DNA from 4 places in the Pseudarthrobacter sp. NIBRBAC000502771 genome. Region 2 is predicted to be linked to each of the others. Evidence: riboswitches for the same ligand, from Rfam matches in the RefSeq annotation. Region 2 holds a riboswitch; each other region holds the start of a gene.
The links. Region 2 has a riboswitch for thiamine pyrophosphate ahead of NIBR502771_RS06830 (ECF transporter S component). Riboswitches for the same ligand answer to the same signal wherever they lie in the genome.
Positions count from the first base shown of each region.

Region 1: another riboswitch for thiamine pyrophosphate. It lies ahead of thiC (phosphomethylpyrimidine synthase ThiC); the one in region 2 lies ahead of NIBR502771_RS06830 (ECF transporter S component).
Region 3: another riboswitch for thiamine pyrophosphate. It lies ahead of thiO (glycine oxidase ThiO); the one in region 2 lies ahead of NIBR502771_RS06830 (ECF transporter S component).
Region 4: another riboswitch for thiamine pyrophosphate. It lies ahead of thiD (bifunctional hydroxymethylpyrimidine kinase/phosphomethylpyrimidine kinase); the one in region 2 lies ahead of NIBR502771_RS06830 (ECF transporter S component).

Region 1 is NZ_CP041187.1:2,833,787-2,837,990, reverse strand. Features, by position in the region: gene NIBR502771_RS13230 (VOC family protein) at 1-125, opposite strand, end outside; partial or broken gene NIBR502771_RS13225 (amidohydrolase family protein) at 228-1,309, opposite strand; TPP riboswitch at 1,387-1,494, shown strand; gene thiC (phosphomethylpyrimidine synthase ThiC) at 1,490-3,316, shown strand; gene NIBR502771_RS13215 (alpha/beta fold hydrolase) at 3,313-4,047, opposite strand; gene ffh (signal recognition particle protein) at 4,150-4,204, opposite strand, start outside.
Region 2 is NZ_CP041187.1:1,455,998-1,460,201, forward strand. Features, by position in the region: gene NIBR502771_RS06805 (Na+/H+ antiporter subunit D) at 1-242, shown strand, start outside; gene NIBR502771_RS06810 (Na+/H+ antiporter subunit E) at 239-784, shown strand; gene NIBR502771_RS06815 (monovalent cation/H+ antiporter complex subunit F) at 781-1,059, shown strand; gene mnhG (monovalent cation/H(+) antiporter subunit G) at 1,049-1,453, shown strand; gene NIBR502771_RS06825 (DUF4235 domain-containing protein) at 1,469-1,732, opposite strand; TPP riboswitch at 1,893-2,033, shown strand; gene NIBR502771_RS06830 (ECF transporter S component) at 2,101-2,724, shown strand; gene NIBR502771_RS06835 (ABC transporter ATP-binding protein) at 2,724-4,204, shown strand, end outside.
Region 3 is NZ_CP041187.1:2,490,077-2,494,280, reverse strand. Features, by position in the region: gene NIBR502771_RS11745 (thiazole synthase) at 1-191, opposite strand, end outside; gene thiS (sulfur carrier protein ThiS) at 196-432, opposite strand; gene thiO (glycine oxidase ThiO) at 429-1,724, opposite strand; TPP riboswitch at 1,717-1,835, opposite strand; gene thiE (thiamine phosphate synthase) at 1,863-2,603, shown strand; gene NIBR502771_RS11725 (RNB domain-containing ribonuclease) at 2,643-4,121, shown strand.
Region 4 is NZ_CP041187.1:2,925,981-2,930,184, reverse strand. Features, by position in the region: gene obgE (GTPase ObgE) at 1-142, opposite strand, end outside; gene rpmA (50S ribosomal protein L27) at 260-523, opposite strand; gene rplU (50S ribosomal protein L21) at 585-893, opposite strand; gene thiD (bifunctional hydroxymethylpyrimidine kinase/phosphomethylpyrimidine kinase) at 1,156-2,676, opposite strand; TPP riboswitch at 2,684-2,781, opposite strand; gene NIBR502771_RS13685 (Rne/Rng family ribonuclease) at 2,941-4,204, opposite strand, start outside.

The DNA of each region.
Region 1 (4,204 bases), 1.4 Mb from region 2:
ACCTCAAGGCCCAGTGCGCGCTGGTAGTAGTCGGTCATGACCTTCATGTCGCCCACCTTGAGCATCACGGTGCCCATGGCGAGGTCGGCAGGAAGAAGATCCTGGCTGCTGGCTGATGCGGTCATTGAAGGCTCCTAGCATTGGTGGCCGTCCCATTGGCGGCCTCTCACATGTTAAAATTACTTGAAGCTTCAATTTATTCCAAGTCCTCCGTGAGCCGTATTTTGTCAGCGAATAATCCGCCCGCCCAGCACCACGTGCTCCAGGGCCGTAATGGTCTCCGGTACCGCCCGCGGGTCTTCCCGGCATACAACGACGTCGGCGCGGGCACCCTCCTCCATCCCGTCCGCTCCCAGCCACGCACGGGCTGCCCAGCAGGCGGCGTCCAGGGCCGCCTCCATGGGCAGGCCGGCGCCGTGCAGGGCGAGGATTTCGTCCGTGATCCTGCCGTGCCGTATCACGCTGCCGGCATCGGTACCGGCAAAGATGCGTACACCCGCGGCATGGGCTTGCGCCACCCGCTCCATCCTGCCTTCCCAGAGGACGCGCATGTGGGCGGCATAACGCGGGAACTTGGGCTCCGCCTGCGCAACAATGTCGGGGAAGGTGGCGATATTGATGAGCGTGGGCACGATCGGTACGCCCTGCTCCACGAACCGGGGCACGTGGCGGGGAAGGAGCCCGGTAGCGTGCTCGACGCAGTCGATGCCCGCGTCCAGCACCTGGTCCAGGGTGTCTTCAGCGAAGCAGTGCGCTGTTACCCGGGCACCTTCGTCGTGTGCCGCCTGGACGGCATCGCGTACGACGGCGGCAGGAAAGGACGGCGACAGGTCGCCGGCGCTCCGGTCAATCCAGTCCCCCACGAGCTTGACCCAGCCGTCGCCGTCGCGCGCCTGCTTCCGGACGGCCTCCACGAGGCCCTCGGGTTCCACTTCCTCGGCGAAGCCCCGCAGGTAGCGGCGCGTCCGGGCAATATGGCGCCCGGCCCGGATCAGCACCGGGAAGTCCACTCCGCCCTGCATCCAGCGGGTATCTGCCGGCGAGCCCGCGTCCCGGACCAGCAGGGTTCCCGCGCTAAGGTCCGCCTCCGCCTGGTCCCTGGCCGCCGCGGGCTCGACCGGACCAGTGGCCCCAAGCCCAATGTGGCAGTGGGCGTCCACGAAGCCCGGCAGCACCCAGCCATCCAAAACCCGGTCCGGAGCAGCCGCCGGCCGGCTGAACGTAAGCCTGCCGTCCACGGACCAGAGCCGTGCCGCACCGTGTCCGGTGCAGTCAGGACGGGGCCGCGGAAGTGGATGATGCCTGCCATGGGGCTCCTTTCGATGCCCGGCCAGGCTAGCACCGCAATTATGACAAGGCCGCTCCAGGCGCCTGTGGTAGCTTCGTTCCTGACCACACGGGTGCCCTTGCAGGGGCTGAGATCGGGCTGACGCAGCCTGCGACCGTTGAACCTGTCCGGGTAATGCCGGCGAAGGAAGTGAGTATTCCCTTGAGTACGCAAAACACCCAATTGAACCCTGCCCTCCAGCCGTCTGACAGGGTGCCCGGTGGCGCGTCAATGCCGCCGGAAACCCAGTCGTTGAAGTCGCATTCCCTCGCCTACCTCGCGGATGAGGCGTCCGGGATCCGGGTACCGGTGACGGAAATTGCCCTTGAGCCGTCCCCCAACGGCCAGCCGAACGCACCGTTCCGGACGTACCGGACGGCGGGGCCGGGAAGCGACCCCGTCCGCGGCCTGGAGCCTTTCCGCGCGGAGTGGATCGTGGCGCGCGGAGACACCGAGGCCTACAGCGGCAGGCAACGCAACCTGCTGGACGACGGCCGCTCGGCCGTCCGCCGCGGCGCCGCCTCCGCGGAGTGGAAGGGCGCGCAGCCCGTGCCCCGCCGCGCCGTCGACGGCCGGACGGTGACGCAGATGCACTATGCCCGGCAGGGCGTCATCACGCAGGAAATGCGGTTCGTGGCGCTGCGCGAGAACTGCGATGTGGAATTGGTGCGCAGCGAAGTGGCTGCCGGCCGCGCCATCATTCCCAACAACATCAACCATCCGGAATCCGAGCCCATGATCATCGGCAAGGCCTTCCTGGTGAAGATCAACGCGAACATCGGCAACTCGGCCGTGACGAGTTCGATCGCCGAGGAAGTGGACAAGCTGCAGTGGGCAACCCAGTGGGGCGCGGACACCGTCATGGACTTGTCCACCGGCGATGACATCCACACCACGCGGGAGTGGATCATCCGCAACTCCCCGGTGCCCATTGGAACCGTCCCCATCTACCAGGCCTTGGAAAAGGTCAACGGTGAGGCCAACGCCCTGACCTGGGAAATCTTCCGGGACACCGTGATCGAACAGTGCGAACAGGGTGTGGACTACATGACCATCCACGCGGGCGTGCTGCTCCGCTATGTCCCGCTCACCGCCAACCGCGTCACCGGTATTGTCTCGCGGGGCGGCTCCATCATGGCGGGCTGGTGCCTGGCCCACCACCAGGAGAACTTCCTGTACACGCACTTCGACGAGCTGTGCGAAATCTTCGCCAAATACGACGTCGCCTTCTCGCTGGGCGACGGCCTCCGCCCCGGTTCGACGGCGGACGCCAACGACGCCGCGCAGTTCGCTGAGCTGGACACCCTCGCCGAACTGACGCAGCGGGCCTGGGAGTACGACGTGCAGGTGATGGTGGAGGGGCCGGGCCACGTTCCCTTCCACCTGGTCCGCGAGAACGTGGAGCGGCAGCAGGAGCTGTGCAAGGGTGCGCCCTTCTATACCCTGGGGCCCCTGGTGACGGATGTGGCGCCCGGGTATGACCACATCACCTCGGCCATTGGCGCCACCGAGATCGCCCGGTACGGCACAGCCATGCTCTGCTACGTCACGCCGAAGGAACACCTGGGCCTGCCCAACAAGGACGACGTGAAAACGGGCGTGATCACGTACAGGATCGCAGCGCACGCCGCGGACCTGGCCAAGGGCCACCCCGGGGCGCATGAGCGCGATGACGCCCTGTCCAAGGCGAGATTCGAATTCCGCTGGCGGGACCAGTTCGCGCTGTCCCTGGACCCCGTGACCGCGGAGTCGTTCCACGATGAGACGCTACCGGCCGAACCGGCCAAGACGGCGCACTTTTGCTCCATGTGCGGTCCGAAGTTCTGCTCCATGCGGATCAGCCAGGACATCCGGGACGAATATGGCTCCGCGGACACGCAGGCGGCGCTGGCGGACCTGGCCGCCGGCATGCGGGGGAAGAACGAGGAGTTCCTGGCAGCCGGCGGCAAGGTCTACCTGCCGGAGCTGCGGGTCCCCGCTGACGGCTAGGACGCCCGGGCGGCCTGGCTCCTGCCGACCCCGCTGATGAACTGGCGGATGGCCCGGTCCCCGTCCCGGGAGTCCTGGGGCCGGTGCCCGCCCGCGGCAACGCGGTGCAGGGCGCCGGTCTCCCGGAGGTACCCGGCAATTTCCTCGTACAGCGGCTCCCAGCCACCAGTCAGGACCAAGGTGGGGACGCCGGGAACAATATGCAACGGCGCTTCCCAGGAAGGCTCCTGGAGCCGCAGCCGCCGCGCGGACCGCTTCTCCTCGGTGGTGGCAGGCTGCTGCAGGTCGGTGGCGTAGATCCGGCGGACAAACTCGCGCTGGAAGTCGTCATCGCTGAGCTGGTGGCGGACGTCGAACAGTGGCTGCATCAGGCGGATGTGGGCGGCCGTGGCCGGCAGTTCCGCCGTCAGGGACAGGCAGGCGGGCTCCACCAGCGTCAGGGAAAAGACCAGGTCCGGGCGTTCGACGGCGGCCATCATGGCGGCGATTGCCCCCTGGGCGTGCGCAACGACGTGTCCGCCGGCAGCGCCACGGCCGTCGTCGCCCAGGGACCGCAGGATGATCGCGGTATCTTCCGTGAACGACGAATCCACCGGCTCCGCGGCGGCATCGTAGCCGTGCCGGCGGAGGAACAGGGCGTCATAGGACAGCGCCATGCCGTGCTGGCGCGGCCATGCGGCGGCACCGAAACTTCCGGCGCCGTGCACGAAAACTACCCTCTGCTTGAACATGTCCCAACCCTATTCCACGCTGCCGACATCCCCACGAAAAAGCGCCAGGTGTCGTCTTGAGCGGTCAAAACGGCACCTGGCGCTTCCTGATGCTGGAAACTCCTACTTGCCCAGGAACTTGTCGAAGCCCTTGGGGAGGTTCAGCGAGGACGGGTCG
Region 2 (4,204 bases):
CGAGGGTCTCCGGGCCGGGAGCCAAGGTGAACAACACGGTGACCCTCCTGCCGCGCACCATGGTGGGCTCCACGGCCGCCCTGGTGGTGCTCGGTGTTGCCCTGACCGTCTTCGCCGGACCATTGTTCGCACTTTCGGACCGGGCAGCCCGGGACATGCTTGACCGGACGCCGTACATCCAGGCGGTGCTGGGCGAGGGCATCGCCGTTCCCGGCACCACCGCGGCGGGAGGAGGACGATGAGCCGTAAACGCATTTCGCTGCGCCAGGAACTTCCGCTCCTGGTCTGGCTGGTGATTGTGTGGGGCGCCCTGTGGCAGGATTTCAGCCCCGGCAACCTCCTCTTCGGGACCCTGCTGGCCGTGGGCGTGGCCCGGCTCTTCTACCTCCCGCCGGTGGAGCTCAGCGGCCGGTTCAATATTCTCCACGCCGTGCCGTTTGCGCTGGCCTTCGTGGGCAAGGTGGTGGTGGCCAGCGCACAGGTCCTGTATCTGGCAGCTGTCCGCGGCCCCAAGGTGACCAATGCCGTGGTCGCGGTGAAACTGCGCAGCCACCAGGACCTGATCGTCACTGCCACGGGACACGTGATTTCCCTGATCCCGGGTTCCCTGGTGGTGGACGTGGACCGTTCCACGTCCACGCTGTACCTGCACGCACTCAACATCACCTCCAAGAAGGACGTGGAAGGCCTGCGGAACGAGGTCCGCTCCATTGAAGCGGGCCTGATCCGCATCATGGGCACCGCGGATGAACTTGAAGAGGTCCGTATGGAGGCCGGCGCATGATGCCCGTTGTCCTGGCTGTCACAGCCGTCATTTTCTCGCTGGCGGCCGCCGGTGCCATCATCCGGATCGCCCGTGGCCCGTCGCTGCTGGACCGGGTGCTGGCTGCCGACGTGCTGCTCGCAATCCTTGCCGGGGCGCTGTGCATCGATATGGCGGTGAACCGGCACCTGAACAACCTGATGCTGGTGGTGGCCATCTCCATCATCGGGTTCATCGGTTCCGTGACCGTAGCCCGGTTCGTGGCAGACAGGAGGGTCAAGCCCAATGAATCCTGACTTCTCCGGGCCCGACGCCTGGATCGACCTCGTCTCCGCCGTGTTCATGGTGGTGGGTGCCCTCATGTCCCTGGGCGCCGCGATAGGCCTGCTGCGGTTCCCGGACCTCCTGAGCCGCATGCACGCCGCCACGAAGCCGCAGGTGCTGGGGCTCTTCCTGCTGCTGGCGGCCATCGGGCTGCAGCTGCGGACGTGGTGGGTGTGGCCGGTTCTGGTGGTGGCGTGGATCTTCCAACTCCTCACGGTGCCCGTGTCCGCCCACATGGTGGGCCGTGCCGGCTACCGCACCAAGCACCTGCACCGGGAACTGCTCACCACCGATGAACTGGAAGCCGTGGTGCAAAAAGCCGCCGCCGAGACTGCCCGGAAGGACAGCCCCGACGACGGCCGGTAACGCTGGGGCACGACGCTAGACGATGTCCTGGGTCTTCGCGAAGCGGGTGATGGCGCGCTGGGTGCCGCGGTTGGCCAGGACCTGGATGATGGCACTGACCGACGCCGAGATCAGCGCAAAGGTCAGCGCCGAACGCAGGCTGGTGGGTACGTCCTCGTGTTTGCCGGTGGGCGGCTTCTGTCCGGTGGTCTTTTCCCAGATGGCATTGACCAGTTTGGTACCGGCGAGGCCTGCGCCGAGGCTCACGCCTGTCCCGAGCAGTTTGATGAGAAGGTTCATTCCAGGTACTCCTTGCGGGCGGAAAACGGACTGCTCCCAGCCTAGCCGGTCATATCCGGGTGATTGGCGCCGGCAGCCCGCAATCCAGCCCGGCCAGGTGTAAACTTGACCACGCCCAACCGGGCACAACAACAAGCGTTACCCACACCAAAAGCAACACTAAAAACGACAGGGGAGCGCCGCCGTCGGACAACCTGGCATTAGCCGGGCACCGCAGGTGGGCGCTGAGAGTGCGGACAGCCGCAGACCCTCGAACCTGATCCGGTTAGTACCGGCGCAAGGGAGTCGAGTTCTCAAAGTGTCGCGGTTCCACGGCCACAGGCCGCCGGCCGGGTCCACTTTCCCCTCCTGTTTCCCAGGAGGATCACATGAGTACTGCAGCAATCAAGAAGACCACCAGCAAGTCCTGGCGCGTCGTGGACATCGTCGTCGCCGCGCTGGTGGCCATCGCGGGCGGCGTTATTTTCTGGGCATGGGACCAGGGTGCCGCCGCCCTGTCGGCCCCCATGAACGCAGCCTACCCACCCCTGACCGGCCTGCTCGCCGGGGGCTGGATGATTCCCGGCGTGCTGGGAATGCTGATCATCCGCAAGCCCGGGGCGGCCCTGTTCTGCGAGACCGTCGCCGCCACCGGCGAACTGCTGATGGGTTCCCAGTACGGCGCCTCGGTCCTGTTCTCCGGTTTCATCCAGGGCCTGGGCGCGGAAATCATCTTCGCAATCTTCGTCTACCGCAAGTTCAACCTGCCCGTGTCCCTGCTGGCAGGCGCCGCGGCCGGATTCTTCTGCGGCCTGAACGATTCGTTTGCACCGTGGGGCTGGAACATCGCCTACTCCGGCGCCGACAAGCTGGCCTACATTGTCCTCACCACCATTTCCGGGGCCATCCTTGCGGGTGCCCTGGCCTGGGTTGCCACCCGCGGCCTGGCACGCACCGGGGTGCTGAGCTCCTTCGCGTCCCGCAAGGCCGCAACGGAGCCCGTCTTCTCCTGATGGCACCCTCCCAGGACTCCGGCGCGGTCCGCCCCGCCGCCGTCACCGCCCGTGGCTGGGGCTGGCGGCATGCCGGCAGAGCCAAACCCGCCGTCCACGGCCTTGACCTGGACATCGCCCCCGGGGAGCGGGTGCTCCTGCTCGGCCCCTCCGGCGCAGGGAAGTCCACGCTGCTTCACGCGCTGGCCGGCGTCCTGGGAGACATCGACGACGACGGCGAATCAGGCGACGCCGACGAGTCCGGTTCGCTCCGGGTGGACGGAGCCGCGCCCCGCGCCCAGCGCGGCCGCGCCGGCCTGATGCAGCAGGACCCCGAAACGCAGGTGGTCCTTTCCCGGGTGGGGGACGACGTCGCCTTCGGCGCCGAAAACCTCGCGGTGCCCCGCGACGCGATCTGGCCCCGGGTGCACGCGGCGCTTGCCGACGTCGGACTCTCCCACCTCCCGCTGGACCACCCGACGTCGGCCCTGTCCGGCGGGCAAAAGCAGCGCCTGGCGCTGGCGGGCATCCTGGCGATGCGTCCCGGCCTGATCCTGCTGGACGAACCCACCGCCAACCTCGACCCGGACGGCGTCCTGGAGGTCCGCGACGCCGTGGCCCGCTGCCTGGACAAGACCGGGGCCACCCTTGTGGTGGTGGAGCACCGGGTTTCCGTCTGGAAGGACCTGGTGGACCGGATCATTGTCCTGCAGCCGGGCTCGGCCTCGGATCCCGCCGTGCTCCTGGACGGCCCGCCGGACCGTGTGCTCAGTGAGGCGAGGACCATGCTGGCCGCTGCCGGCGTGTGGGTGCCCGGGTATGTGCCCGCGACCCGACCCCGCGCTGCGGTCCCCGCCCCGGGAACGGGGAACCTGTTGTTGGCCGCTGAGCAGCTTGCCGTGTCCCGCGGACGCGCCCGCCGGCAGGGCTTTCGGAAGATTCCGCCGGCGCCGGTCCAGGAGGACGTGGCTGCACAGGTCCGCGCCGGGCAGGCCCTTGCCATCACCGGTCCCAACGGTGCCGGCAAGTCAACCTTCGCCCTGACCCTGGCCGGCCTGCTGGAGCCCGTGGCGGGGAAAGTTTCAGCCACGCTGGACCTCAGCCGCGGCGCCGGCATCGACCCCTACAAGTGGAAGGCCCAGCAGCTGATCTCGCGGGTGGGCACGGTGTTCCAGGAGCCGGAACACCAGTTCGTCACCGGGAAGGTACTGGACGAACTGCAGTTCGGCCCGCGGCACCTGGGGCACGGCGCGGACAGGGTGGACGAACTGCTGGAGCGCCTGCGGCTCACCCAGCTGGTGGACGCCAACCCCTACACGCTCTCCGGCGGGGAAAAGCGGCGCCTCTCCGTGGCCACCGTCCTTGCCGCCAGCCCCCAGGTGCTGATCCTGGACGAGCCCACGTTCGGGCAGGATGCCAATACCTGGGCCGAACTCGCATCATTCCTGTCCGAGCTTCTGGATGCGGGTACGGCGGTGGTTTCCGTGACCCATGACGCGGA
Region 3 (4,204 bases), 1.0 Mb from region 2:
GTGGAGTACCGGCGCATGGCCACGGTGGTCAGGGCGGTGCCGGATGCCAGGAGTGCAGCGCCCAGGCCGTCCAGGCTGGGTGCCCCGCCGGTGCCCATGATCAGCCGGGATCCAAGGGCGACGCCGTCAATCACCAGGCCGTCGGCGGCCCCGGGATTCCCGGCCGGGTTGATGGTGCCTGTTTCGGTCATGGTGTCAGCCTCCCTGTACTGCTGTGACAAGTTCAATGTCGTCGCCCTCGGCGAGCGCCGTGGCGAACCATTGGCTCCGCGGCACCACCTGGGCATTATGGGCGACGGCGACCCCCAGCTTCCCGCCGTCGGTCGCCTGGCCGTTCGGTGCCAGCGGGCGTCCGGTGACCTGGCTGACGAGCGTGGTGATGGAGGTGCCGTCCGCCACCGTGTGGGTGTTTCCGTTCAGGGTGATGTTCACACTGTCTCCTTGGTGTGGTGGTTTGTGCGGGCGGCGGCCGGACGCGAGAACCGCTCCGGACTGAAGGGCGCCCAGCGCGGGTCGGCATGCCCGTCCAGCAACCCGGCGCAGATGGCTGCGGCAGCGGGAGTGAGCAGCACCCCGTGCCGGAAGAACCCGGTGGCGATGATGAGTCCGGGGACGTGCCCGGCCTTGTCGCCTGCAGATCCGGGGGCCGCCGGCACGCGGCCCAGCAGCGGCGCGTTGTCGGGGGTTCCGGGCCGGGCCCTTGCGGTGCACTCCAGCAGCTCCAGTTCGGCGACGGCGGGCACCAGCGCCTGGGCATCGCGCAGCAGCTGATAGACGCCCCCGGCGCTGACGGCATCGGACAGCGCGTCCTCGCGCTGGGTGGCTCCGATGACCACGGTCCCGTCCTGCCGGGGAACGATGTAGACGGGGACACCGTGCACCAGCCCGCGCACCGTGGACGTCACAAGGGGCTGGAGGTGCTGCGGAACGGCGAGGCGGAGGATGTCTCCGTGTACGGGGCGCAGGGGCAGGTCGAGGCCGTCGGGCAGGCCGCCCAGGTCCCCTGCCTGCAGCCCGTTGGCCACGATCGTTTCCGTTGCCAGGACGGTGCCGCCGCCAGCCAGGCTGGCGCCGACGACCCTTCCGCCCTCCCACAGCAGGCCGCCGGCCCGGTCCGGCACGGCGTACCCTTCCACCGCCCCTGCAACAGCCAGGCCAGGCTTCCCGCGGACGGCACCGGCGAGGGCCTGCCGCAGGGCAGCCAGCAGGCGGCGGGGATCGACCTGGTGGTCCGCAGGCGTGTCAAGGGCGCAGGCTATCGCGGGGCTGAGGAGTGGCTCGCGTTTGCGGGCGTCCCGCACGGTGAGTGGTTCCACGGCAAGTCCGTTGGCCTGCTGTACGGCGCGGAGGTCCATCAGCGCGCGGCGGTCCGCGGCGTCGGCACCCACGGCGAGTGTCGGCGTCGTCAGGTATCCGGAACCGGAGGTGGCTCCTGCGATGCCTGCGGCGAAACCGGGCCAGCGGGAGGAAGCGTCAAGCATCAGTTCCAGGAGGTCCTCCTCCTGGTAGTGCAGTTCGCTGACGGGGGCCAGCATTCCTGCGGCGGCCCAGCTGGCACCGCTTCCGGGCGCGTCATCGATCAGGGCCACGGAGCGGCCGGAGCGCTGCGCCTCCCAGGCGATGCCATGGCCCACCACTCCGCCGCCGATGACGGCGACGTCCGCGCGGACCGTGGAACGGGGGGCACTGGACGGCCCGGCACGATGGTCAACGGGGGTGCTCATAAGGTTCCTTCCCTACGCCGGCATTATCCGGATCAGGTCAAGCGGTCGGCTCTGACGCCCTCTCAGCCCGGCGCTTTGTGACAGCTGCCGCGGGCTCCCGCAGTACCAGGCCAGTTTAGAGGAACTAGGCTTGCAGGCATGAATGTGTCCGCTTCCTCCCTGCCCGCAGGCCCCCACGCTCCAGCAGCCCCGGCCGGCATAGCCGAAGTTGCCAACGCCGGCCACAACGACGCCCTGAAGGCGGCCCGCCTGTACCTGTGCACCGATGCACGCACTGCGCACGGCGACTTCGCGGAGTTTGTGGACGCCGCGTTTGCCGGCGGCGTGGACATCATCCAGCTGCGGGACAAGACCATCGAGGCCGCCGAGGAACTGGACCTCCTGGCGGCGTTGAAGGAGACCGCGGTACGCCATGGCCGGCTGTGGGCCGTCAATGACCGCGCCGATATTGCCGTGCTGTCCGGGGCGCCGGTGTTCCACATCGGCCAAAAGGACCTTCCGCTGGCTGCGGCGCGCACGCTGGTCAACGGCAACGCCGCCATCGGCCTCTCCAGCCACACCACGGGCCAGGTCGACGCCGCCCTCGCTGCGACCGGCGGCCCGTCCGGGCTGGACTACTTCTGCGTTGGGCCGGTATGGGCCACACCCACCAAACCCGGCAGGGCCGCCGTCGGGCCTGAACTGGTGAAGTACGCCGCCGATGCCTCCGGGCAGGCCGGGGATCCGGTGCCGTGGTTTGCCATCGGCGGCATCGACCACGGGAACGTCCGCGAGGTGGTGGCGGCCGGTGCACGCCGGATCGTGGTGGTCCGCGCCATCACCGAGGCCGCCGACCCCGCGGCAGCCGCTGCCTCGCTCCTCGGCGCGCTGGACGGCTGAGACTGCTTAATCCCGGGACTTGGCGCTACGCTGAATTTTGTGTCGCATCATCGGTTGGCCCCTAACGTCCGTGACCACAGGAACGCCTTGGAAGAGGCGCTGGGCCTGCTGCGGACCGAACTTGAGCTGCCCGGGCCGTACCCTGCCGACGCGGTGGAAGACGCCCGGGCCGCCGTCGCGGCGTTGAAGCTGCCGTCCTACGACCTGACCGCCGTCGAGTTCGTGACTATCGATCCGGCGTCCTCCACGGACCTGGACCAGGCAGTCTTCATCGAACCGGACGGCACCGGCTACCGCGTCATGTATGCCATCGCCGACGTCCCCGCATTCGTTGCACCGGGCGGGCCGCTGGACGCCGAGACCCGGCGCCGCGGACAGACGTTCTACGCTCCGGACGGCCGGATCCCGCTGCATCCGGAGGTGATCAGCGAGGGGGCCGGCAGCCTGCTGCCCGGCCAGGAGTGCTCGGCTTTCGTCTGGGACTTCACGCTCGACGGCGAAGCGTCCGTGATTACCGTCGGCGTCCGGCGGGCGCGGGTCCGCAGCCGCGACAAGCTCAGCTACAAAAGTGCCCAGGCCGCCCTCGACGCCGGGACCGCCCCACCCGTCCTCCGGCTGCTCCGCGAGGTGGGGCTGAAACGCGTGGCGCTGGAACGGGCACGGGAGGGCGCCAGCCTGAACATGCCCGAGCAGGAAATCGTCCAGCTGCCGGACGGCGGCTACCGGATTGACGCCGTCCCGCAGCTTCCCGTCGAGGACTGGAACGCGCAGATTTCGTTGATGACCGGAATGGCAGCCGCGCAGCTCATGCTTGAGGGCAAGGTGGGCATCCTGCGCACCATGCCCGCACCTGACGAACGGTCGCTGCGGCACTTCCGGCTGCAGACAGAGGTGCTGGGCAGGCCGTGGGACGGGCAGGTCAGCTACGGCGAATACCTGCGGTCGCTCGATCCCACCGACCCGCGCCAGCTGGCCATCATGCATTCGGCCGGGATGCTGTTCCGCGGCGCGTCCTACACCGCCTTTGACGGCACGGTCCCCGAAGACGGTATCCAGTCCGCCATCGGCGCCGCCTACGCCCACACCACGGCGCCGCTGCGCCGCTTGGTGGACCGGTTCGTGCTGGTCATCTGCGAGGCCCTGAGCAACGGCGGCGATGTTCCCGGCTGGGCGCGCGAAGCCCTGCCCCTGCTTCCGGGCATCATGGCAGGATCGGACCAGCTGGCGTCAAGGATGGAGCGCCTGGCCCTGGATACCGTGGAAGCGGCACTGCTGCTGAACCACATCGGGCAGGAATTCGATGCGATCGTCATCTCCGGATCCAAGCCGCAGAACGGGAACGGCAACGGGAATGGCAAGAATGGAAATGGGAACGGCAGTTCGGGGATTATCCAGATTGCCGAACCGGCGGTGACCGCTCGGTGCGCCGGGGAGCTGGAGTCCGGCACCAAGGTCCGGGTACGGCTGGTTTCCTCCGATATCACCACCCGGCAGATCCACTTCGAGCTCGTTTCCTGAACGGCAGGCGGCCCCCAGGCGGTCCGAAACCGTGTTTTTGTGCCCTTACGGCTAGACTGGAGGGGTAGAATTGGATGCCCGGT
Region 4 (4,204 bases), 1.5 Mb from region 2:
GGATCACGTCGCCGCCGTTGCCGCCGTTCCCGCCGTCGGGACCGCCGAGTGGCTTGAACTTCTCGCGGTGGACGGAGACGCAACCATGGCCGCCGGTTCCGCCGGATACATGCAGTACTACCCGGTCTACAAAGCTGGCCACGTGGATCTCCTCAGGTGCTGTTTATGGGGCGCCCGGGGACGCCACATCGATTGTAATGCTGTTAAAAGAACAGTGGAGCGGACCCTCAGGCCCGCTCCACCGCTTCAGAACTGGTTGTTACTCTGCAGCTGCAGCAGCAACGATGTTGACTACGCGACGACCGCGGCGGGTGCCGAATTCAACGGCGCCCGGGGTCAGTGCGAACAGGGTGTCGTCACCGCCACGGCCAACGCCGGCGCCGGGGTGGAAGTGGGTGCCACGCTGGCGGACGATGATCTCGCCGGCGGAAACAACCTGGCCGCCGAAGCGCTTGACGCCGAGGTACTGAGCGTTGGAATCGCGACCGTTGCGAGTGGAGCTCGCGCCCTTTTTATGTGCCATCTGAAATGCCTGCCTCTAAATTCTGGGGAATCTGTTGAAATACCTGAACAGTAACCGGTGGTTACTTGATGCCGGTGATCTTGACCTTGGTCAGTTCCTGGCGGTGACCCTGGCGCTTCTTGTAGCCGGTCTTGTTCTTGAACTTCTGGATGACAATCTTAGGACCACGCAGGTCCTGGAGGATTTCAGCCGTAACAGTTACCTTGGCCAGGTCAGCGGCGGCAGAGGTGACCTTGTCACCATCAACCAGGAGCAGTGCGGGCAGCTCAATGGTGCTGCCGGCTCCACCGGCGACGCGGTTCAGGGTAACGAAGTCTCCAACGGAAACCTTCTCTTGGCGGCCGCCTGCGCGGACAATCGCGTACACCACTTGGGAACTCACTTCTCTCGACGTTTATTACAAAATTTGCGTGCGGAACCGACTCAAAAAAGCCAGGGTTCGCGCTGTGCCTCAACGCCGTGGGGTCATAACCCAAGTGTTGGCGTAAGCACCGAAGATCCAGAATACGCTAAATCCATCTACGGCCGCAAATGAGGCTGGTTCCGGCGGCCCGGGTGTGGTAGTAACCACACTCCGACAGGCAGCACCGCAACCATGGACTCCATCATAGCGGCGGCGCTGCCCGGAGGGTTCAGGAATGCAACCTCGGCGCGTCGAAGAATTCCACTTCCAGGCGGCAGGACTGCTTGAACGCAGTCACCATCGCCGCGCGTTCGTGGTCGGAGGCCCTCCGTCCTGCTGCGTCCACGATGGCGATGGCCCGGCGGGTGGCCTCGGCGAAGCCCTCGTCCGCGTAGGTCCGGAGCCAGGCTGCGTAGGCGTGGCCGCCCGGCTCTCCCGAGGCAAGGAACCGGGCGTGCAGCTTTTCCCCGACTTCGGCGTAAAGCCAGAAGCAGGGCAGGACGGCGGCGGCCAGGACGGCGTAGCTTCCCGACGCCGATGCTGCGGTGAGGTGGTCCACGTAGGCCTTGGTGACGGGGCCAAGTCCGCCCTGGGCGGGGCGGGTGCTGAGCCACGAGCGGTGCAGTTCCGACTCCACCTCCAGGCACTGCTGCGATGATCCGGCCCAGAACAGCTGCTCCCCTTCTGACGGGGCCAGGGCACTCGCCCGGGCAAGGACCCGGGAGTAGCCGTTCAGGTACAGGGCATCCTGCGCCAGGTAGTAGGCGAAGTCCTTCTCGGCCAGGTCCCCGGCGGCCAGGCCGTGGATGAAGTCCAGGGCGTAGATGTCCGCCAGGTCCTGCTGGGCTTCCGTCCACAGCCGGGCAGCGAAAGCGCCTTCCGCGAGGGCCGGCCGCACATGGTGGAAATGGTGCACCGGGCCGTTTCCCCAGCCCACTTCAAGCTGCTCCGACTTCTCAAGGGCGACGGCCAGCCATGGCTTGACCGTTCGGAGCGATGCCTCCCAGTCGCCAAGGCGTGCCTGGACGGTGGCCATCGCGGAGGACAGGGAACAGCCGGTGCCGTGGCTGTTGCGCGTGTCGATGCGGTTTCCCTGCACCTCCACCACTTCCCCTGGCAGGAGGCCTGCCGTATTGACCAGCGCATCCGGGCAGTCCGCACCCGCCAGGTGCCCGCCCTTGACAAGGATGGTGGCGCCGGTGGCATCCGCCAGGCGCCTCCCCTGCTCCAGCGCAGCCGCCCAGCTGTCTGCTGGATCCGCGCCCACCAGCATGGCAAGCTCCGGCAGGTTGGGGGTAATGAGGTGGGCCAGGGGCAAGAGGTCCCGGAGGGCGGCCTCGGCGGACTCTTTCAGCAGCCGGTCGCCGCTGGTGGCCACCATCACCGGGTCCAGGACAACGACGGCGGGACGGACCTTCTCCAGCCAAAGCCGGACAGTGCCGATCACGGCCTCGTCCCCCAGCATGCCGATCTTGACGGCGTCAATGGAGATATCATCGCTGACCGCGTCCAGCTGCTTCGCCAGGAAGGCCGCGGGAGGAACGTGGACTGCCTGTACACCGCACGTGTTCTGCGCCGTCAGGGCCGTGATAGCAGCCATGCCGTAACCGCCGTGGGCGGCAATGCTTTTCAGGTCGGCCTGGATGCCTGCGCCCCCTGACGGGTCGGAGCCGGCGATGGACAGGACCCGCGGGACTTCCCGGCCGGTTGGCAGCCCGGTGCTGGCGGCGGAGGAAGCTGGCAGGGGCATGGAAAGGGTCGAAGACAAGAGACATCCCTTCGCCGGTACTAGCCGGACAGGTTCAACGGGTCTGGATCTCAGCCGGCCTGCTGCGCGGCACCCCGTGTCGGTTCCTACCCTAGCCCGTGTGCCGCACCCGGGAAAAAGGTGACAACGGCCGCCGCAAAAATGGGCCATCCCGCAACGGCAGGAATCCCCGCCCCGCACGGTACCCCCGGTAATCCGGGTGGACCGATGCGCAGGACGGGGATTCCTGGCTGGAAGCTCCTGTGCCTAGAGTTCCGAGGCAGGCACCCCGACGCCGAGGATGATGGGTTCCTCGGCCGCCTTCCGCGGTTCCGGCTGGTCCTTCGCGGGTTCGGGGGCCTTCGCTGCGTGCGAGTGCCCACCGGCATCAGCCTGGACGTTTTCATGGTGCTGGACGGCGGTCTCGTTGGCGGCACCCTGGGCACGGCTGGCGGCCCGGTGGCGCCGGGGCCGGCGCTGCCGGGACTGCTCCAGCGTGTGGTCCGAATAGTCCTTTTCAGGGGACGCCTCAGGAGCGGCACCGGCGCGGGCTCCCGCCGCCCCTGCCCCGGCCGGCTGCTCCGGTGCTGCCTCTTCTGCTGCCTGCAGAGCCTCTGCCTGACTGGCAGGCGCGTCCCCCACAGGGGAGGCCGGCTGGCCCAGGTGTGCGAATGCTTCCGCAAGCCGGTCCAGCGTCAGGGCAGGCTTCGGATGCTGTTCCCCGGCGTGCTCCACGAACGGAAGCGGGACTTCCTCGCCGCCGAACGTGAGGACGGCTGCGGGACGTGCCGGGGCATCGGCGTCGTGCTTCTCCTCAACGGGTACCTGCGCAGGCTCCGCGGCCGGCACCTGCCGGGCAGCCGCTACCTCGTCGTCGTGCAGGTGGGCCGCATGGGCGGCAGCGGCGATGTTCGCCAGGGCAAGCCTGGTTGCCTCCGCCTTGGCGTGCCGCTCGGCGTCGGACGGGTCCGGCTGGACGGTGTGGACATGGACGGCAGGTGCCGGGGCAGCCTCGGGCTGCTGGCCGCCGCGTCCCCGCCGCCGCTTGCGTTCGGACCGGACGCCGGGCTGGGCGTCGTTCCGCTGCGCTTCCGGGCGGGCCTCCGCACGGGTTTCGGGCCGGTTGTCGGTGCGCTGGACGTGGTGCTCGGCCGCCACCGTGTTGGCCCGGCGGTGCTCCACGGGGTCGTCGTGGGTCACGACGCCCCGGCCGGCGCAGGCCTCGCACTGCTCGCCGAACACCTCCAGCAGGCCGGTGCCCATGCGCTTGCGCGTCATCTGGACCAGTCCGAGTGAGGTCACTTCGGCAACCTGGTGCTTGGTCCGGTCGCGGCCCAGGCACTCAACCAGGCGGCGCAGGACCAGGTCGCGGTTGGATTCGAGCACCATGTCGATGAAGTCGATCACGATGATGCCGCCGATGTCGCGCAGCCGCAGCTGGCGCACCACTTCCTCGGCCGCTTCGAGGTTGTTCTTGGTGACGGTTTCCTCGAGGTTGCCGCCGCTGCCGGTGAACTTGCCCGTGTTGACG